One region of the Mesorhizobium sp. WSM3864 genome, then DNA from elsewhere that is predicted to be linked to it. Evidence: predicted binding sites of a transcription regulator. Region 1 holds the regulator's gene; each other region holds the start of a gene.
What was found. Region 1 encodes PhoB, which activates phosphate uptake and scavenging genes when phosphate is short. Its sites were predicted from a motif close to TGTCATNNANCTGTCAT; they were not measured.

Region 1 (5,396 bases):
GCCAGGTGCTGCTCGACGGCAAGAACATCCTCGACCGCTCGCAGGACCTCAACCTGCTCAGGACCAAGATCGGCATGGTGTTCCAGAAGCCGACGCCGTTCCCGATGTCGATCTACGAGAACATCGCCTTCGGCGTCAGGCTGTATGAGAAGATAAGCAAGGCCGAGATGGACAATCGCGTCGAACAGGCGCTGAAGCGCGCCGCGCTGTGGAACGAGGTCAAGGACAAGCTCAACGCCAGCGGCCAGAGCCTTTCGGGCGGCCAGCAGCAGCGGCTCTGCATCGCCCGCACGGTGGCGGTGAAGCCGGAGGTCATCCTGCTGGACGAGCCGGCATCGGCGCTCGATCCGCTCTCGACCGCCAAGATCGAGGAGCTGATCGACGAGCTGCAGGCCGACTACACGATCGTGATCGTCACCCACAACATGCAGCAGGCGGCGCGCGTCTCGCGGCAGACGGCGTTCATGTATCTCGGCGAGCTGATCGAATTCGACCGGACCGAAAAGATTTTCACCTCGCCCCGCGAGAAGCGCACGCAGGACTACATCACCGGCCGCTTCGGCTGAGTTCATACGAGGACATAACCATGGCCCATACGGTCGCTTCCTTCGACGAGGATCTGAGGCAGATCAGCCAGCTCATCCGCGACATGGGCGATCTTGCCGGCTCGATGGTCGGCGCGTCGACCAAGGCTCTGCTGAATTCCGACAACGCGCTGGCGCAGCGCGTGGTCTCCGACGATGCCATCATGGACGCGCGCCAGCGCGAGCTCGACGATCGCGCCATCACGCTGATCGCCAAACGCCAGCCGATGGCCGACGACCTGCGCAGCGTCGTTGGCGCCATCCGGATGGCCGGCGATCTCGAGCGCATCGGCGACCTTGCCAAGAACATCGCTAAGCGCGTCGGCTCGGTCGGCATCAGCGCCGCGCCGCGCGACCTTTCGCACTCCATCGATTCGATGGCGCAGCTGGTGCTGATCCAAGTGCAGGGCGTGATCGAGGAATACACGGCCGGCGACGCCACGGCGCTCGCCAAGCTCCGCAACGACGACGAGCGCATCGACGTCAAATACACCTCCGTCTTCCGCGAGCTCCTGACCTACATGATGGAGGATCCGCGCAACATCACGGCTTGCACGCATCTGTTGTTCTGCGCCAAGAATCTGGAGCGCATAGGCGACCACGTCACCAACATCGCCGAGAACGCCTACTATGTGCTGACCGGCACGCAATTGCCTGCGAATCGTCCTAAGCAGGACGAGACGGCGATGTCGGCGCCGGCGGCCTGACAGCGAAGGTGCCTGCTAAATGATCGCGCCACGCATCATGGTGGTGGAGGACGAGGAACCGCTGGGGGTGCTGCTCCGCTACAACCTCGAATCCGAGGGCTATCAGGTCGAGGTGGTGACGCGCGGCGACGAGGCCGAGATCCGCCTGCAGGAGAATGTGCCCGACCTTCTGGTGCTCGACTGGATGGTGCCGGCGGTGTCCGGCATCGAGCTTTGCCGGCGCCTCAGGATGCGGCCCGAGACCGAACGCCTGCCGATCATCATGCTGACCGCGCGCGGCGAGGAAAGCGACAGGGTGCGCGGCCTCTCGACCGGCGCCGACGACTATCTGGTCAAGCCGTTCTCGACGCCGGAATTCATGGCCAGGGTCAAGGCGCTGCTGCGCCGCGCCAAGCCGGAGGTGCTGTCCAGCGTGCTCAAGGTCGGCGACATCGTGCTCGATCGCGAATCGCATCGCGTCTACCGCAAGAAGAGCGAGATCCGGCTCGGCCCGACCGAGTTCAGGCTGCTGGAATTCATGATGCGGCATCCCGGCCGGGTGTTCTCGCGCAGCCAGCTGCTCGACAATGTCTGGGGCGAGACGATCTATATCGACGAGCGCACCGTGGACGTGCATGTCGGACGCCTGCGCAAGGCGGTCAACAACGGCCGGATGCCCGATGTGATCCGCACCATTCGCGGGGCGGGCTACGCGATCAGGGAAGACTAGATCCAGGGCACCGAAGGTCTGACGGGTTCTATCTGCGCTGGCGGGTTATCGAGACGCTGGTGCTTCGCCGTCCACGGGCGGAGCACGAAGCGTCGCGACGCGGCGCAGACCCGACGATCCACGCGACTTCCACGCGCCGCGGCGGTGCAGAAATTCTGCTCCGCTCATCCGACGATTGAGGTAATGGCATGGATTCCAGGGTCTCCGCGACGGAGCTTCGCTCCTGCTCCGCCCTGGAATGACGAAGCTGCGGGGCCTTCGCTAATCTCCGGCGTCTGCAGGACCCACAGAAGCCAACGATCGCTATCGAAGCTGCTCAGGCCACGTTCTTGCCCGCTCTTGCCTGCACGCCCGGGGCGAAAATCTCCTGGTCGACGAAGGTCAGCGCGCGCATGGCGCAGCCCTCGCGGATCAGCGGCAATTCGTTCGGCTCAGTATCGAAGGAGATCGAATTTGAATGCTGGCCACCGGCAGTCTGGCCGATCGCCTCGCGCAGCGCCGGCTCGATCAGGTCGAAGGCGGCGGCGCTGACGCCGACCATGGCGACCGGCGCTGGGTCGATCAGCGCGAACAGGCTGCCGAGGCCGAAGCCCAGCGCCTCCCCGGCCCGGCGATAGGCCTCGCGCTCCGGGCCATCCGTCTCGCGCGCCTTGGCCGCGAGCGCCCGCATGTCGGCGTCGCCGACATCGACCGGCTCGGCGTTCTCGCTCATCTTCATGGCGCTGCGCCAGATGGCGTAGTTGCCGGCATAGGCTTCGACGCAGCCGCGGCGTCCGCAACGGCAAAGCGCGCCGCCCGGACGATGGATCATGTGGCCGAACTCGCCGCCGGAAGAATGCGTGCCGGTGAACAGCTCGCCCTTCAGCACCAGGCCCATGCCGATGCCGTGCGAGAGCAGGATGGCGATGAAATTGTCGCGATAGCGGTCGGGATCGCGCCACTGCAGCGCCACCGCCATCATGTTACAGTCGTTTTCCATGGTGGCCGGAATGCCGAATTCCTTTTCCAGGATGTCGGCGAAGGGAATGTCGGTCAGCGGCGTGATCGGCGACCATAGCATGGCGCGGGCATGGGAATCGGTGATGCCCTGGATGCCCATGGCGATGCGGGCGACGCTGCCGACGTCGAGGTCCGGATCGTCCAGCCGGCGCCGCACGATCGCCAAGCATTCGCCGATCAGCTCGTCGCGCGGCATGGTGAGCGTATCGAGGCGGCGCTGCTCCTCGGCGATGACCTGGCCCGCATAATCGATAACGGCGACCGAGAGGAAATTGAGCGACAGCACCACCGTTACCACCGCTGCCGCCTCAGGCTTGAGCGCGAGGCCCACCTGTGGCCGGCCGCGCTTCAGAGACGCGGTCTCGCTCGGCTTGCTCTCGGCCAGGATGCCTTCCTGGATCAGGTCGGAAGAGATCGCCGAAATGGTCGAATGGCTGAGCCCGGTGGTCGCGGCGATTTCCGTGCGCGACGGCTGGCCGGCCCGGCGCAAGGCCGAGAGCACCATGGCGCGGTTGCGCCGGCGCAGATCGTCGTGGCGGATTCCGACCGACATTTTTTCTCCTCCCAGTCAGCGCGGCCTCTCGATCATGCACAGGACCCGGCGACGCGCCAGATCGATTCACCCGGACGCCGGCACCCGAACCGTCCGGGTTTTTACAAGTTTCGGTGGACGCGGGCTGCGCCTCCTCCGAACTGTTCCCCGATAGTGGCAGAAGCGGTCGGCACTGTCATTATTTATTACGGGTCTCGAAAAAAAGTACGCGACACGTCAAAAACCGTCAGAATTGCAGTTGACAGCGCCCTAGCCTTGGATCAGTATTTTTTCGAGGCTCGAAAAAAAGCCTTTGCATGGTCTTCGGGCCAATCTGGGTCGCGCCGCGAGGGGCGCAGGGAGGATATCATGAAGAGATTCGCAGCCGCCATGCTGGCGGGCGTCGCCATGTCGTTGACGTTGGCGTCGGTCGCCGAGGCGAAGGACAAGGTGATCGGCGTTTCGTGGTCCAATTTCCAGGAAGAGCGCTGGAAGACCGACGAAGCGGCGATGAAGAAGGCGATCGAGGCCGCGGGCGACAAGTATATATCCGCCGACGCACAGTCCAATCCAGGCAAGCAGCTGACCGACGTCGAAAGCCTGATCTCGCAGGGCGCCAATGCGCTGATCATCCTGGCGCAGGACGCCTCGGCGATCGGACCGGCGGTGCAGAAGGCACTCGACGAAGGCATTCCGGTCGTCGGCTACGACCGCCTGATCGAGAACAAGGACGTGTTCTATCTGACCTTCGACAACAAGGAAGTCGGCCGCATGCAGGCCCGCGAGGTGTTCAAGGCCAAGCCCGAGGGCAATTACGTCTTCATCAAGGGCTCGGGCGCCGACCCGAACGCCGATTTCCTGTTCTCCGGCTCGATGGAAGTGCTGAAAGAAGCCATGGACAGCGGCAAGATCAAGAATGTCGGCGAGGCCTATACCGATGGCTGGCTTCCCGCCAATGCGCAGAAGAACATGGAGCAGTTCCTGACCGCCAACGACAACAAGGTCGACGCGGTGGTGGCGGCCAATGACGGCACCGCCGGCGGCGTCGTCGCGGCGCTGACGGCGCAAGGGCTGGCCGGCACCGTTCCGGTCTCGGGCCAGGACGGCGACCATGCCGCGCTGAACCGCATCGCGCTCGGCACCCAGACGGTGTCGGTGTGGAAGGACGCGCGCGAGCTCGGCAAGCACGCCGCCGAGATCGCCTCGCAGCTCGCCGACGGCAAGAAGATGACCGACATCGCGGGCGCCAAGGACTTCACGACGCCTGGCGGCAACACCGTCAAGTCGCTGTTCCTGACCCCGGTCGCAATCACCAAGGATAATCTCAACCTCGTCATCGACGCGGGTTGGATAAAGAAGGATGAAGTCTGCGCGGGCGTTGCCGCCGGCAGCGTCGCGGTCTGCAACTAAGCTGGCCGTCAGGTTCAAACGCAGCGCCGCGGCCGTTGGGCCGCGGCGTTTCTCCAAAGGCTTTCGGGCGTACTGAAGCCGGAGACCATTGGGGCAGTTCACTGTCCGGCAGGATCGCCGAACTGCTCCAGCCGTTTGTTTGTGCGTAATTCCAGGCGGCTACGCACTTTTCCTGGAATTGCTCTAGCATCGTGGTCCGGCATCCGCGCCAGACGGCAAGCCGGTGGGAGGAGATCATGACCGATACGACCTCTGATACGCCGGCCAACCCGGCGGCGGATCGCGCGCGGGCTTCCGAACTGAGCACCGTCGGGCGCTTCCTCACGGCGACTGAGCTCGACACACGCATGCTCGGCATGGTCGGCGCGCTGCTGATCATCTGGATCGGCCTGCATGTCATCTCGAGCCTGCGGCTCGGCGTCAATCCACTCGATTTCGACAGCCGAACGTTCCTG
Region 2 (5,396 bases), on a different contig from region 1:
TTGGGATACCAGATCGGTATCCGTCATGAACCTCAACCCCGCCGCTGTCAATGCGGCGCCGAAGAGCGGAACGACAAATGTCGCAAATGCAGAATGTCGAAAGGCAGCTTCGCGAAATGATCCTCGGGCTCGAGATCGGCCCGGGCGAGCGGCTGACCGAGCGTTGGATCGAAAGCCGCTTCGGCGCCTCCCGCACCCCGGTCAGGGCGGCGCTGCTGCGCCTCGAGACCGAAGGGCTGATCGCTCGTGACGGCCGCGGCTGGACGGTGGCGCCGATCAATCTCGCCGAGCTCGGCCAGATCGCCGTCTACCGCGAGGCGGTCGAGGTGGCGGCGGTGCGGTTGACGGCGTCGCTGGAAGATCGCAGCGGGATCGAGGTGATCGCGGCGATGCTCGATTCCTGCGACGCCGGTCCGCCGCGCGAGGAATGGCACCGCGTTGGTCTGGATTTTCACATCGAGCTGGCCAGGCTTTCCGGCAATGAATTCCTGCTTAGGGGAGTCCGCGATGCAATGACCAGGCTCTCCCGCGCGCGTTGGCTGGAAGTGCGCGACGAGGCGGCGCTTGGCCGCGCCTGGGCCGAGCACCACGCCATCCTGGCTGCCGTGCGAAAGGGTGACGCCGAAAAGGCGGCACGGCTGCTCTCGGCGCACATCGCCGGCAGCCGCTACCGCCTGGTGACTTCGCTGCATGACGACCGGCGCGGCCTGCGCGCCAGGGGCTTTGCCGTCGTCGCTGCCTGATCCTCGGCCATCGTCGAATATTAGAACTTCAACAAGTTCGTCAGCTTGGGCGGGCTTGCAAGATGTTCGGCACAATGCTGTAGGAGGCGACGGACATCTTTAAACGACGGACGCATGGCCTCGCCCTTACGCACCGCAGCGCGGGTATTTTATTTCATACGCAACATCACGCGCGATGTGGCGCCGCAGGCTCTCTTTCGCCAGCGGCTTGCGCGCCGGCTGGACCAGGCGAGGCTCTCCAGCAAAACGGTCCGTGATCGGGTCAACTACTACAACCGGCTCGACCATAGCTTCGTGCCGAGCGCGGCGGCCGTGCCGGCCAGTCAAATACCCAAGTTCGGGAGTATGTACTATTACGACCTGAAGGAGTTCGCCCGCTACTTCGATCGCCACCTGCTCATCGATCTCGAGTTCGGCGACGTCGTCGACGTTCCGGCGGTGCCATCAATCGTCAAGGATCGCCCGATCCGCAACGACAACGGCAACGCCGTGATCATGAAGCTCGACAAGTTCCGCCATTTCAACATGCCAAAGGACAATCTGTCCTTCGCCGACAAGCGCCCGATGGCGGTCTGGCGCGGTCATTTCAACAATCCGATCCGCAAACGGTTCGTCGATGCCGTGCGCGACCTGCCGTCTTGCGATGCCGGCTCGCCCAAGCCTAGCGCCCCGGAGAACTATCGCAAGCCGTATCTCACGATCGCGCAGCAGCGGCAGTTCCGCTACATCGTCTCGCTCGAAGGCAATGACGTGGCGACGAACCTCAAGTGGATCATGAGCTCGAATTCGCTCTGCCTGATGCCGCCGCCGACCTACGAAACCTGGTTCGCCGAGGCTGAGCTCGAGGCCGATGTCCACTACGTGCCTCTGGCGTCGGATTTTTCGGACGTCGCCGACAAGATCGCCTATTTCGAAAAGCACCCGGCGGAAGCCCAACGCATCATAACGGCGGCCAACGCCTATTGCCGCCGGTTCAGCAACGAAAAGGACGAGCGGGCGGTATCGCTGCTCGTCCTCTACAAATATTTCGTGCTCAGCGGCCAGGTCGAACCCGACCCGGAAGTCTGGCGTTTTATCGCCGGCTGACCTCCGCGCCTTTCGGGCGCGGAGCACGGCGCGAATTCTCAGATATCGCTGCGGTCGAGCACCAGGTCGGCGGGGCCGAACCGGTTCTTGGCGGTGAGCTGCTGGTGCCAGTAGGGATAAAGCACCGGCGGCCGGCTGACGTCGTCGAGGCGCAGGCGCTCGTCCAGGGACAGCGTCAGGCTGGCCGCGGCGAGGTTGTCCTTGAGCTGGGCTTCGTTGCGGGCGCCGATCACCAGCGAAGAAACGGCCGGGCGGCCGAGCAGCCAGGCAAGCGCCACCTGTGCCGCCGAAACGCCGCGCGCCTTGCCGATTTCGACCAGAACGTCGACGATCCGCCACAACCTGTCCTCGTCGCGGATCGGCGGTTCGGACCAGCCGCCAAGCTGGCGGGCCGTCGGGCTGTCGCGGCGGTATTTGCCCGACAGCAGGCCGCCGGCCAGCGGGCTCCACACCAGCACGCCAAGACCCTGGTCGACCGAGATCGGCAGCAACTCGTACTCCGCCTCGCGCGCTTCCAGCGTGTAGTGGATCTGCTGCGTGACGAAGCGCGGCTGATGATGGCTGTCGCTGATCGAGAGCGCCTTCATCACCTGCCAGCCCGAATAATTGGAACAGCCGACATAACGGATCTTGCCCTGGCTGACCAAAGTGTCGAGCGCAGCGATCGTTTCCTCCAGCGGCGTGACCCCATCCCACTCATGCAGGAAATAGATGTCGATCACGTCGGTCTTGAGCCGCTTCAGGCTCCTCTCGCATTCCCGAATCAGGTGATGGCGCGACAGGCCTTCGTCGTTGGGGCCGTTTCCGATCCGCATGCGCGCCTTGGAGGCGATGAGCACATCGTTCTTGCGCTTGCCGCCGAGCGCCTCGCCGACGATCTCCTCCGACAGGCCGTTCGAATACACGTTGGCGGTGTCAATGAGATTGATGCCGGCATCGATGCAGGTATCGATGATGCGGCTCGCCTGCGAAAGATCCGAATTGCCGACCGCGGCGAACGGGCCCGTCCCGCCGAAGGTCATTGTGCCAAGGGTCAAAGTCGAAACCTTCAGGCCGGAACGGCCAAGCGTGCGGTATTCCATGTCAGGTCCTTGCGATTTGTTTTGAAGAGGCGCGCCGTCGCGGGCGCCGGGAAGAGGCGAAGTATTTGTAGGACAATTCGGGCGGCTTGTCGCCCCGCCATCGATACGGGCCGATCACATATCGGCTGGTCCAGCGTTGCCGGCTCCTGCTCGCAATAAAACCGTCATTGCGCGTCTGTATCTCAGTCGGCTTACGGAGTTGTGCTTCCGGCCGCGGCCGGAGCGCATCCGAGGCGAAAGTGGCTGACAGGCAGGAGCTGCGCAATGAACGAGGTCAAGACGAATTCCGGAGCCAAGGACTGGCTGGAAGCCGAACTCGAGGACACGCTCGACGAGGACTACGAGCTGGAGATTTCCGAACCCGCGCTCTCGCTCGAGATCGCCAGGATCTACAAGAAGTCGCATCCGCCCTCCATCGAGCGAATTACCTATTTCCGCGAGCTGCTGCGGCTGCAGTCGGAGCTCATCAAGCTGCAGTCCTGGGTTTTTTACCACAAGAAGAAGCTGGTGGTGATCTTCGAGGGACGCGACTCGGCCGGCAAGGGCGGCGTCATCAAGCGCATCACCCAGCGCCTCAATCCGCGCATCTGCCGCGTCGTCGCGCTGCCGGCGCCGACCGAGCGTGAAAGATCGCAATGGTATTTCCAGCGCTACGTGCCGCATCTGCCGGCGGGCGGCGAGATCGTGCTGTTCGACCGCTCCTGGTACAACCGATCGGGCGTCGAGCGGGTGATGGGCTTTGCCAATGCGGATCAGGTCGAAGAGTTTTTCCGCGACGTGCCGGAATTCGAACGCATGCTGGTGCGCTCCGGCATCACGCTGGTGAAATACTGGTTCTCGATTACCGACGAGGAGCAGCAGATGCGCTTTTTGATGCGCATCCACGATCCGATGAAGCAGTGGAAGCTGTCGCCGATGGACCTGCAGTCGCGCGTGCGCTGGGAACAATACACCAAGGCCAAGGAAGAGACCTTCGCCCGTACTAACATCAAGGAAGCGCCGTGGTTCATTGTCGAAGGCAACGACAAGAAGCGGGCCCGACTGAACTGCATCGATCACCTGCTGCAGCAAATGCCTTACGAAGACGTGCCGCATGAGGAGATCACGCTGCCGGAGCGTGTCTTCAACCCGTCCTACGAGCGGCAGGTGCTGCCGCGCGAGCTTTATGTGCCGGAAAAGTATTGAGCACTTCCCCATCTCCCACAGGGGGAGAAGGGGGAGCCGAGCTTACGCCCGCCCGATCATCACATGCGTCGCGTCGGCGGTCGCGACCTGGCTGGTGCAGCGGTAGCCGAGCTTCGGCATGTCCAGTCCAGCGAAAAGATGCTCGCCGGAGCCGAGCAGGATTGGCGAGATCGCGAGATGCATCTCGTCGATCAGGCTTTCCTTCAGATATTGCCGGATCGTGGCAACGCCGCCGCCGACCCGCACATCCTTGTCCTTGGCGGCCGCCTTTGCCTGTTCGAGCGCCGAATGGATGCCGCCGGTGACGAAGTAAAACGTCGTGCCGCCTTCCATTAAGATCGGCGCCCGCTTGTGATGGGTGAGCACGAAGACCGGCACGTGATAGGGCGGGTTGTCACCCCACCAGCCTTTCCAGCTCTCGTCCGGCCATTCGCCGCGGACCGGCCCGAACATGTTGCGGCCGAGGATCCAGGCGCCGACATTCTCGAAACTGCGCACGGCGAAGCTGTCGTCGATGCCCTTGGTCCCGCCGTCTTTGCCGATCACCATCTCACGAAAGGTGCGGGTGCCGATCATCCATTTATGCAGTCCTTCGCCGCCGACGCCGAGCGGGCTTTCGAGAGTCTGATCGGGGCCGGCGCCGTAGCCGTCCAGCGACAGGGTAAAAGCGTTGACGCGCAGCTTTGACATGATCGCCTCGTGAACTAGTTGCATTTTGCAAGCAGTCATGGAGTAGCTTAACTGATTGCATTATGCAAGCGGAATTTTCCGGCGAGCGATCACCTCGTCGGGCGGCGCCCAGGTGACGCGGCGAGAATTTAAAATTGCGCCTGGGCCTAGCCCCTCAGCATCTCCGCAACAGTCGGCGCGAAATAGGTGAGGACGCCGTCGCAGCCGGCTCGCTTGAGGGCGAGAAGCGATTCCACCATCGCCTTTTCGCCGTCGATCCAGCCATTGGCGCTGGCCGCCTTGATCATCGAATATTCGCCCGACACCTGGTAGGCGAAGGTCGGCATCTGGAACTCGTCCTTCAGCCGCCGGATGATGTCGAGATAGGGCAGCCCCGGCTTCACCATCAGCATGTCGGCGCCTTCGGCCAGATCCTGCTCGGCCTCGCGCACGGCTTCATCGGAATTCGCGTGGTCGATATAATAGGTCTTCTTGTCGCCCTTGAGCAGGCCGGCGGTGCCGACTGCCTCGCGATAGGGGCCGTAGAAGGCCGAGGCGAATTTCGTCGCATAGGACATGATCGCCACGTCCTGGAAGCCGTTGGCGTCCAGCGCGTCGCGGATCGCGCCGA
Region 3 (5,396 bases), on a different contig from region 1:
TCCCTGCCAGCTGATGGCCGACATCATGACCTATGAGGAGCATCGCGGTCCGGTGGCAGGCAAGACTTTTGCCTGGACAGGTGACGGCAACAATGTGTTGCACTCGCTTCTGGAAGCCTCGGCGCGGTTCCGCTTCAATCTCAATGTCGCCGTGCCGGAGGGCAGCGAGCCGTTCGAGAAATATGTCGACTGGGCGAAGGCCAATGGCGGCAAGGTGAGGTTTGCCGGCTCGGCCGAAGAGGCCGTCGACCAGGCCGATTGCGTCGTCACCGACAGCTGGGTGTCGATGGGCCAGGAGCATCGCGCCCGCGGCCATAACGTCTTCCTGCCCTACCAGGTCAACGCCGCGCTGATGGCCAGGGCGAAGTCCGACGCGCTTTTCATGCACTGCCTGCCTGCGCATCGCGGCGAGGAGGTCACCGACGAGGTGATCGACGGACCGCATTCGGTGGTCTTCGACGAGGCCGAGAACCGGCTGCACGCCCAGAAGGCGGTGCTGGCCTGGTGCCTGGGCGCTTGACCGGGGTCGACTTGATCCGCGCCAACTTGATCCGGGGATATGTGATGCCTATTTGCGGGCCATCACTGAAATCGAACGCGCTTCGACCCATGCCGCCTGGAAAGCGGGATGGACGCGCCCCGGAGTTTTGTCATGCTGGAAACGCTTTCCTTGGCTGAGCATCAACCCAAACTCGGCGAATTCGGCTTCGCCGGCGACGACCATGTCGTGCCTTACGAAGTAGCGCCCTTGGATGTGCGCGGCCGCACGGTGCAGCTCGGGCCGATGCTCGACGCCATTCTCAGCCGCCACGATTATCCCGAGCCGGTCGCGCGCCTGCTGGCGGAGGCCTGCGTGCTCACCGTGCTGCTCGGCACGTCGCTGAAATTCGAGGGCAAGTTCATCCTGCAGACCCGCACCGACGGACCGGTCGACATGCTGGTGGCGGACTTCACCACGCCGCATTCGTTGCGCGCCTATGCGCGCTTCGACGCCGACCGGCTGCAGGCGCTGATTGCCTCGGGCGGGATCTCGCAGGAGAAGCTGCTCGGCACCGGGGTCCTGGCCCTGACCATCGATCAGGGCGCGCACACGCAGCGCTATCAGGGCATCGTCCAGCTCGACGGCACATCGCTGGAAGAAGCCGCGCGCATCTATTTCCGCCAGTCGGAGCAGATCCCGACCGATCTGAGGATGTCGGTTGCAAAGCTCGTGACCCCGGGCCCGGGCGGGGCTCGCGAGCAATGGCGCGCCGGCGGCATCCTGGCGCAGTTCCTGCCGCAGGCGCCCGAACGCATGCGCGTGCCCGACATTTCGGGCGGGGATGGCGATCCGCGAGACGTGGCGCACGAACCGGCCGACAATTCCTGGCGGGAACTCTTGGCGCTGCTCGGCACCATCGAGCCGACCGAGCTCATCGATCCGACGGTGGGCGCCGAGCGGCTGCTCTACCGGCTGTTTCACGAGCACGGCGTGCGCGTCTTCCGCGGTGTGCCGGTTGCCGACCAGTGCTCCTGCTCGCGCGACAAAATCCGAGGCATTCTCGAAGGCTTCTCGGCCGAGGAGATCAAGGACTCGACCGAGGACGGCGGCATCCATGTCGCTTGCGAGTTCTGCTCGACGCAGTACGACTTCGATCCGGCGGAGTTTGCGGCGGAGTGAGAAAGCTCCGGTTCCTCGCCCCCGCTTTGCGGAGGCGGGGAACTCGAGTTCTTTAATTCACCGTCCTTTTCGTCCCCGGCATATCGAGCGAGAAAGCCGGAATGGCGACGTCGAACGTTTCGCCGCGGCCGTTGCGCATCGTGTAGTGGCCGACCATGATGCCGGATGGCGTCGAGAGCGGGCATCCCGACGTGTACTGATAGCTGTCGCCGGGGTTGAGCTCCGGCTGGTCGCCGACCACGCCCTCGCCGCGCACCTCTTCGACTCGGCCACGCCCGTCGGTGATGTGCCAGTAGCGCGACAGAAGCTGCACGAACTCGTCCGACCGGTTGTCGATCGTCACCTGGTAGCCCCATACATAGCGGTTTTCGGACGGATCGGAACGGTCCTCCAGATAGAACGGCCTGACCTGCACTTCGATGTTGCGCGTCACGGCGCGATACATGAGCCACTCCGGTGCCGCAGGGAACATTTTGTCGCGCTTCGCGGTTCTACCTCCGCGGCGTCGCCAGCCTGCCGGCTTTTCCACCGCACCTGCCGACAAACAATGTCATTTAAGTGACACATGACAATGTTGGTGTGCACAAACCGTGCGGGCGACTCGGGCGCTCTGTCGAGTGATGAAACGGCCGCGGGCGGCCTTTCCGGAGTGACCAGATCTCGATGGAACTGACCCTCGCAGCCGTCTTTGCCTCCTCGGCCCTTCTTTTTTGCAACCTTGCCAGCATCCTGCTCGCATCGTCGCGGCTGAAGCCCAGGCGGATCATTCCTCCGCCTTCCAGCAAACAGCCGCCTGTCTCGATCGTCGTGCCGTCGCGCGGTGTGGAGCCGTTCACGCAGGAGACGCTCGACCGCGCCTTCTCGCTCGATTGGCCGCGCTACGAACTGATCTTCTGCGTCGCGCACGGCGAAGATCCCGTGGTCAAGCTGATCAACGCCGCCATCGCGAGATTTCCGAATGTTCCGGCGCGGCTCCTCGTCGGCGATGACAGGATCAGCGCCAATCCCAAGCTAAACAACTGCATCAAGGGCTGGCGGGCGGCGCGGCACGACTGGGTGATCCTGGCCGACTCCAACGTCCTGATGCCCAAGGACTATGTCCAGCATCTGATGGCGGCCTGGCGGCCGGACACCGGCCTCGTCTGCTCGACGCCGATCGGCTCGCGGCCGGACGGTTTCTGGGCCGAGGTCGAATGCGCCTTCCTCAACACGCTGCAGGCGCGCTGGCAATATGCCGGCGAAGCGCTCGGCCTTGGCTTCGCCCAGGGCAAGAGCATGCTGTGGAACAAGCCGATGCTGGATGCAAATGGCGGCATCCAGGCTTTGGCCGCCGAGATCGCCGAGGACGCGGCGGCGACCAAGCTGGTCAACAGCCTTGGCCTTCGGGTCAATCTCGTAGCCGCGCCCTTCGAGCAACCGCTCGGCCAGCGCACGCTCGCCGAAATCTGGTCGCGCCAGGCGCGCTGGGCTCGGCTGCGCCGCGTCACCTTCCCATTGTTCTTCGCGCCTGAAATCCTGACCGGTGTGGTCGTTCCGCTGCTTCTGGCGCTGATCGCGGCGGCAAGCGCCGGTGTCAGTCTGCCCACGACCGCGCTCTGCGTGCTGGCGATCGCCTATGTGCCCGAATGCATGCTCGCCTGGTTAAAGGACTGGTATCTGTCGCCGCGCAGCGTCACCGCGATGATCGTGCGCGACGCGATGCTTCCCGCCATCTGGGCGCGCGGCTGGCTTGGCGGAGCCGTCGAATGGCGTGGCAACGCAATGACCATCCGCAACAGCGGGATGACTGAACTCGAAGAGATTGCTTGAGCCAGCTGCGGCTCAAGCGCGCTCTTTGCAGCCGTGGCGGTTCATTCCTTCGCCGCCTTGAGCGCCTGTTCGATGTCGGCGAGCAGGTCGTCGGTATCCTCCAGCCCGACGGAGAGCCTGAGCGTGCCTGGTCCGATGCCGAGCTCGGCGCGCGCCTCGTCGCTGAGGTTTTTGTGCGTCGTCGTCGCCGGATGCGTGATCAGGCTCTTTGCGTCGCCGAGGTTGTTCGAGATCAGTACGATGTCGAGCGCGTTCTGCAAGGCGAAGGCCGCCTGCTTGCCGCCCTTGACGTCGAGGCAGATCAGCGTCGAGCCGCCCGACATCTGCTTCCTGACGATATCCGCCTGGGGATGGTCGGCCCGGCCCGGATAGATGACGCGGGCGATCTCCGGCCGGCCGGCCAGGAAGTCCGCGATCTTGCCGGCGCTTTCGGTCTGCTGGCGCACGCGCAGCGGCAGCGTTTCGAGGCCTTTCAGCAGCGTCCATGCGTTGAATGGCGACAGGCTCGGGCCGGTGTGCCGGAAATAGTCGTGCAGGTTCTCGTCGATCCACTTCTTGTCCGACAGGATGACGCCGCCGAGGCAGCGGCCTTGTCCGTCGATATGCTTGGTCGCCGAGTAGACCACGATATGGGCGCCGAGCTGCAGCGGTTTCTGCTGCAGCGGCGTGGCAAAGACGTTGTCGACGATCACGCGTGCGCCGATCGAATTTGCCAAAGCGGCGACAGCGGCGATATCGACCACTTCCAACGTCGGGTTGGTCGGACTTTCCAGGAAGAACAGCTTGGTGTTCGGCCTGACCGCTTTTTCCCAATTGGCAATGTCGGTGCCGTCGATCAGCGTTGCCTCGATGCCATAGCGCGGCGCCAGCGTCTCGACCACCCAGCGGCAGGAGCCGAACAGGGCTCGCGCCGCAACGATGTGATCGCCGGCCTTGACGCTGCACAGCAGGGCGGCGGACACGGCGGCCATGCCGGAAGCGGTGGCGCGTGCGTCTTCGGCGCCTTCCAGCGCGCACATGCGCTTCTCGAACATGTCGACGGTCGGGTTGGCGTAGCGCGAATAGATGAAGCCGGGTTCCTCGCCCTTGAAGCGGGCTTCCGCTGCCTGGGCCGTCTCGTAGACATAGCCCTGGGTGAGATACATCGCCTCGGCGGTCTCGCCGAAGCCGGAACGCAGCGTCCCGCCATGCACGAGTGCCGTCTGAGGTTTCCAGTTACGCGTCTTGGTCATCGCCCTGCTTCCAAACACAAAAAAACCGGCCGCGACGTCGCAACCGGTCCATACGGCCTTGCGGCCCGACGGTCCTTTAGCGACTTGTTTAACGTGGCTGCAAGCCGACCGGCCAAATCACCACGGGATAACGACCCTTTAGACCCGCACCGCGCTTGCGTCAATTGCCGGCTTGATTAAGAGGTTTGTACCAGGCAGCTTCCGCAAAAGTGCCGCGGTTTTGCGACAGGAAACTGCGACGACAATGACTTCGCCCGGAGCCAGACATTGCGGCAGACAGGCATTCTTCCCGATCAGGACATCGCGGCGCTCTTCCAGTCGGGCGCGCTGAAGTCGCCGCGCGCGCTCGACACCAACCAGATCCAGCCGGCCAGCCTCGATCTGAGACTGGGCGACAAGGCCTTTCGCGTGCGCGCTTCCTTTCTGCCCGGTCCCGATCATCTGGTGGCCGACAAGCTGGACCGGCTGAAGCTGCATGAGATCAACCTCGCCGAGGGCGCGGTGCTGGAGACGGGCTGCGTCTACATCGTGCCGCTGCAGGAAAGCCTGGCGCTGCCAGCGGAAGTCTCGGCTTCGGCCAACCCGAAGAGCTCGACCGGACGACTCGACATTTTCACGCGTGTCATGACCGACCGCGGCCATGAGTTCGATAAGATCGCCGCCGGCTATCATGGCCCGCTCTATCTCGAGGTCAG

Region 2: the regulator PhoB is predicted to act here: its motif matches at 3,063-3,079, upstream of ppk2 (polyphosphate kinase 2).
Region 3: the regulator PhoB is predicted to act here: its motif matches at 2,209-2,225, upstream of CK215_RS22545 (ceramide glucosyltransferase).

The regions. Positions count from the first base shown of each region.
Region 1 covers NZ_NSGD01000004.1:340,262-345,657, forward strand. The annotation lists gene pstB (phosphate ABC transporter ATP-binding protein PstB) at 1-566, shown strand, start outside; gene phoU (phosphate signaling complex protein PhoU) at 587-1,291, shown strand; gene phoB (phosphate regulon transcriptional regulator PhoB) at 1,311-2,000, shown strand; gene CK215_RS12045 (ROK family transcriptional regulator) at 2,317-3,552, opposite strand; gene xylF (D-xylose ABC transporter substrate-binding protein) at 3,901-4,941, shown strand; gene CK215_RS12055 (sugar ABC transporter permease) at 5,178-5,396, shown strand, end outside.
Region 2 covers NZ_NSGD01000006.1:272,212-277,607, forward strand. The annotation lists gene CK215_RS15955 (GntR family transcriptional regulator) at 78-743, shown strand; gene CK215_RS15960 (glycosyl transferase family 90) at 858-1,829, shown strand; gene CK215_RS15965 (aldo/keto reductase) at 1,868-2,911, opposite strand; gene ppk2 (polyphosphate kinase 2) at 3,176-4,096, shown strand; gene CK215_RS15975 (dihydrofolate reductase family protein) at 4,139-4,786, opposite strand; gene hemB (porphobilinogen synthase) at 4,933-5,396, opposite strand, start outside.
Region 3 covers NZ_NSGD01000012.1:128,116-133,511, reverse strand. The annotation lists gene argF (ornithine carbamoyltransferase) at 1-520, shown strand, start outside; gene CK215_RS22555 (Hsp33 family molecular chaperone) at 629-1,660, shown strand; gene apaG (Co2+/Mg2+ efflux protein ApaG) at 1,713-2,105, opposite strand; gene CK215_RS22545 (ceramide glucosyltransferase) at 2,324-3,469, shown strand; gene CK215_RS22540 (O-succinylhomoserine sulfhydrylase) at 3,511-4,701, opposite strand; SAM riboswitch at 4,758-4,835, opposite strand; gene CK215_RS22535 (2'-deoxycytidine 5'-triphosphate deaminase) at 4,969-5,396, shown strand, end outside.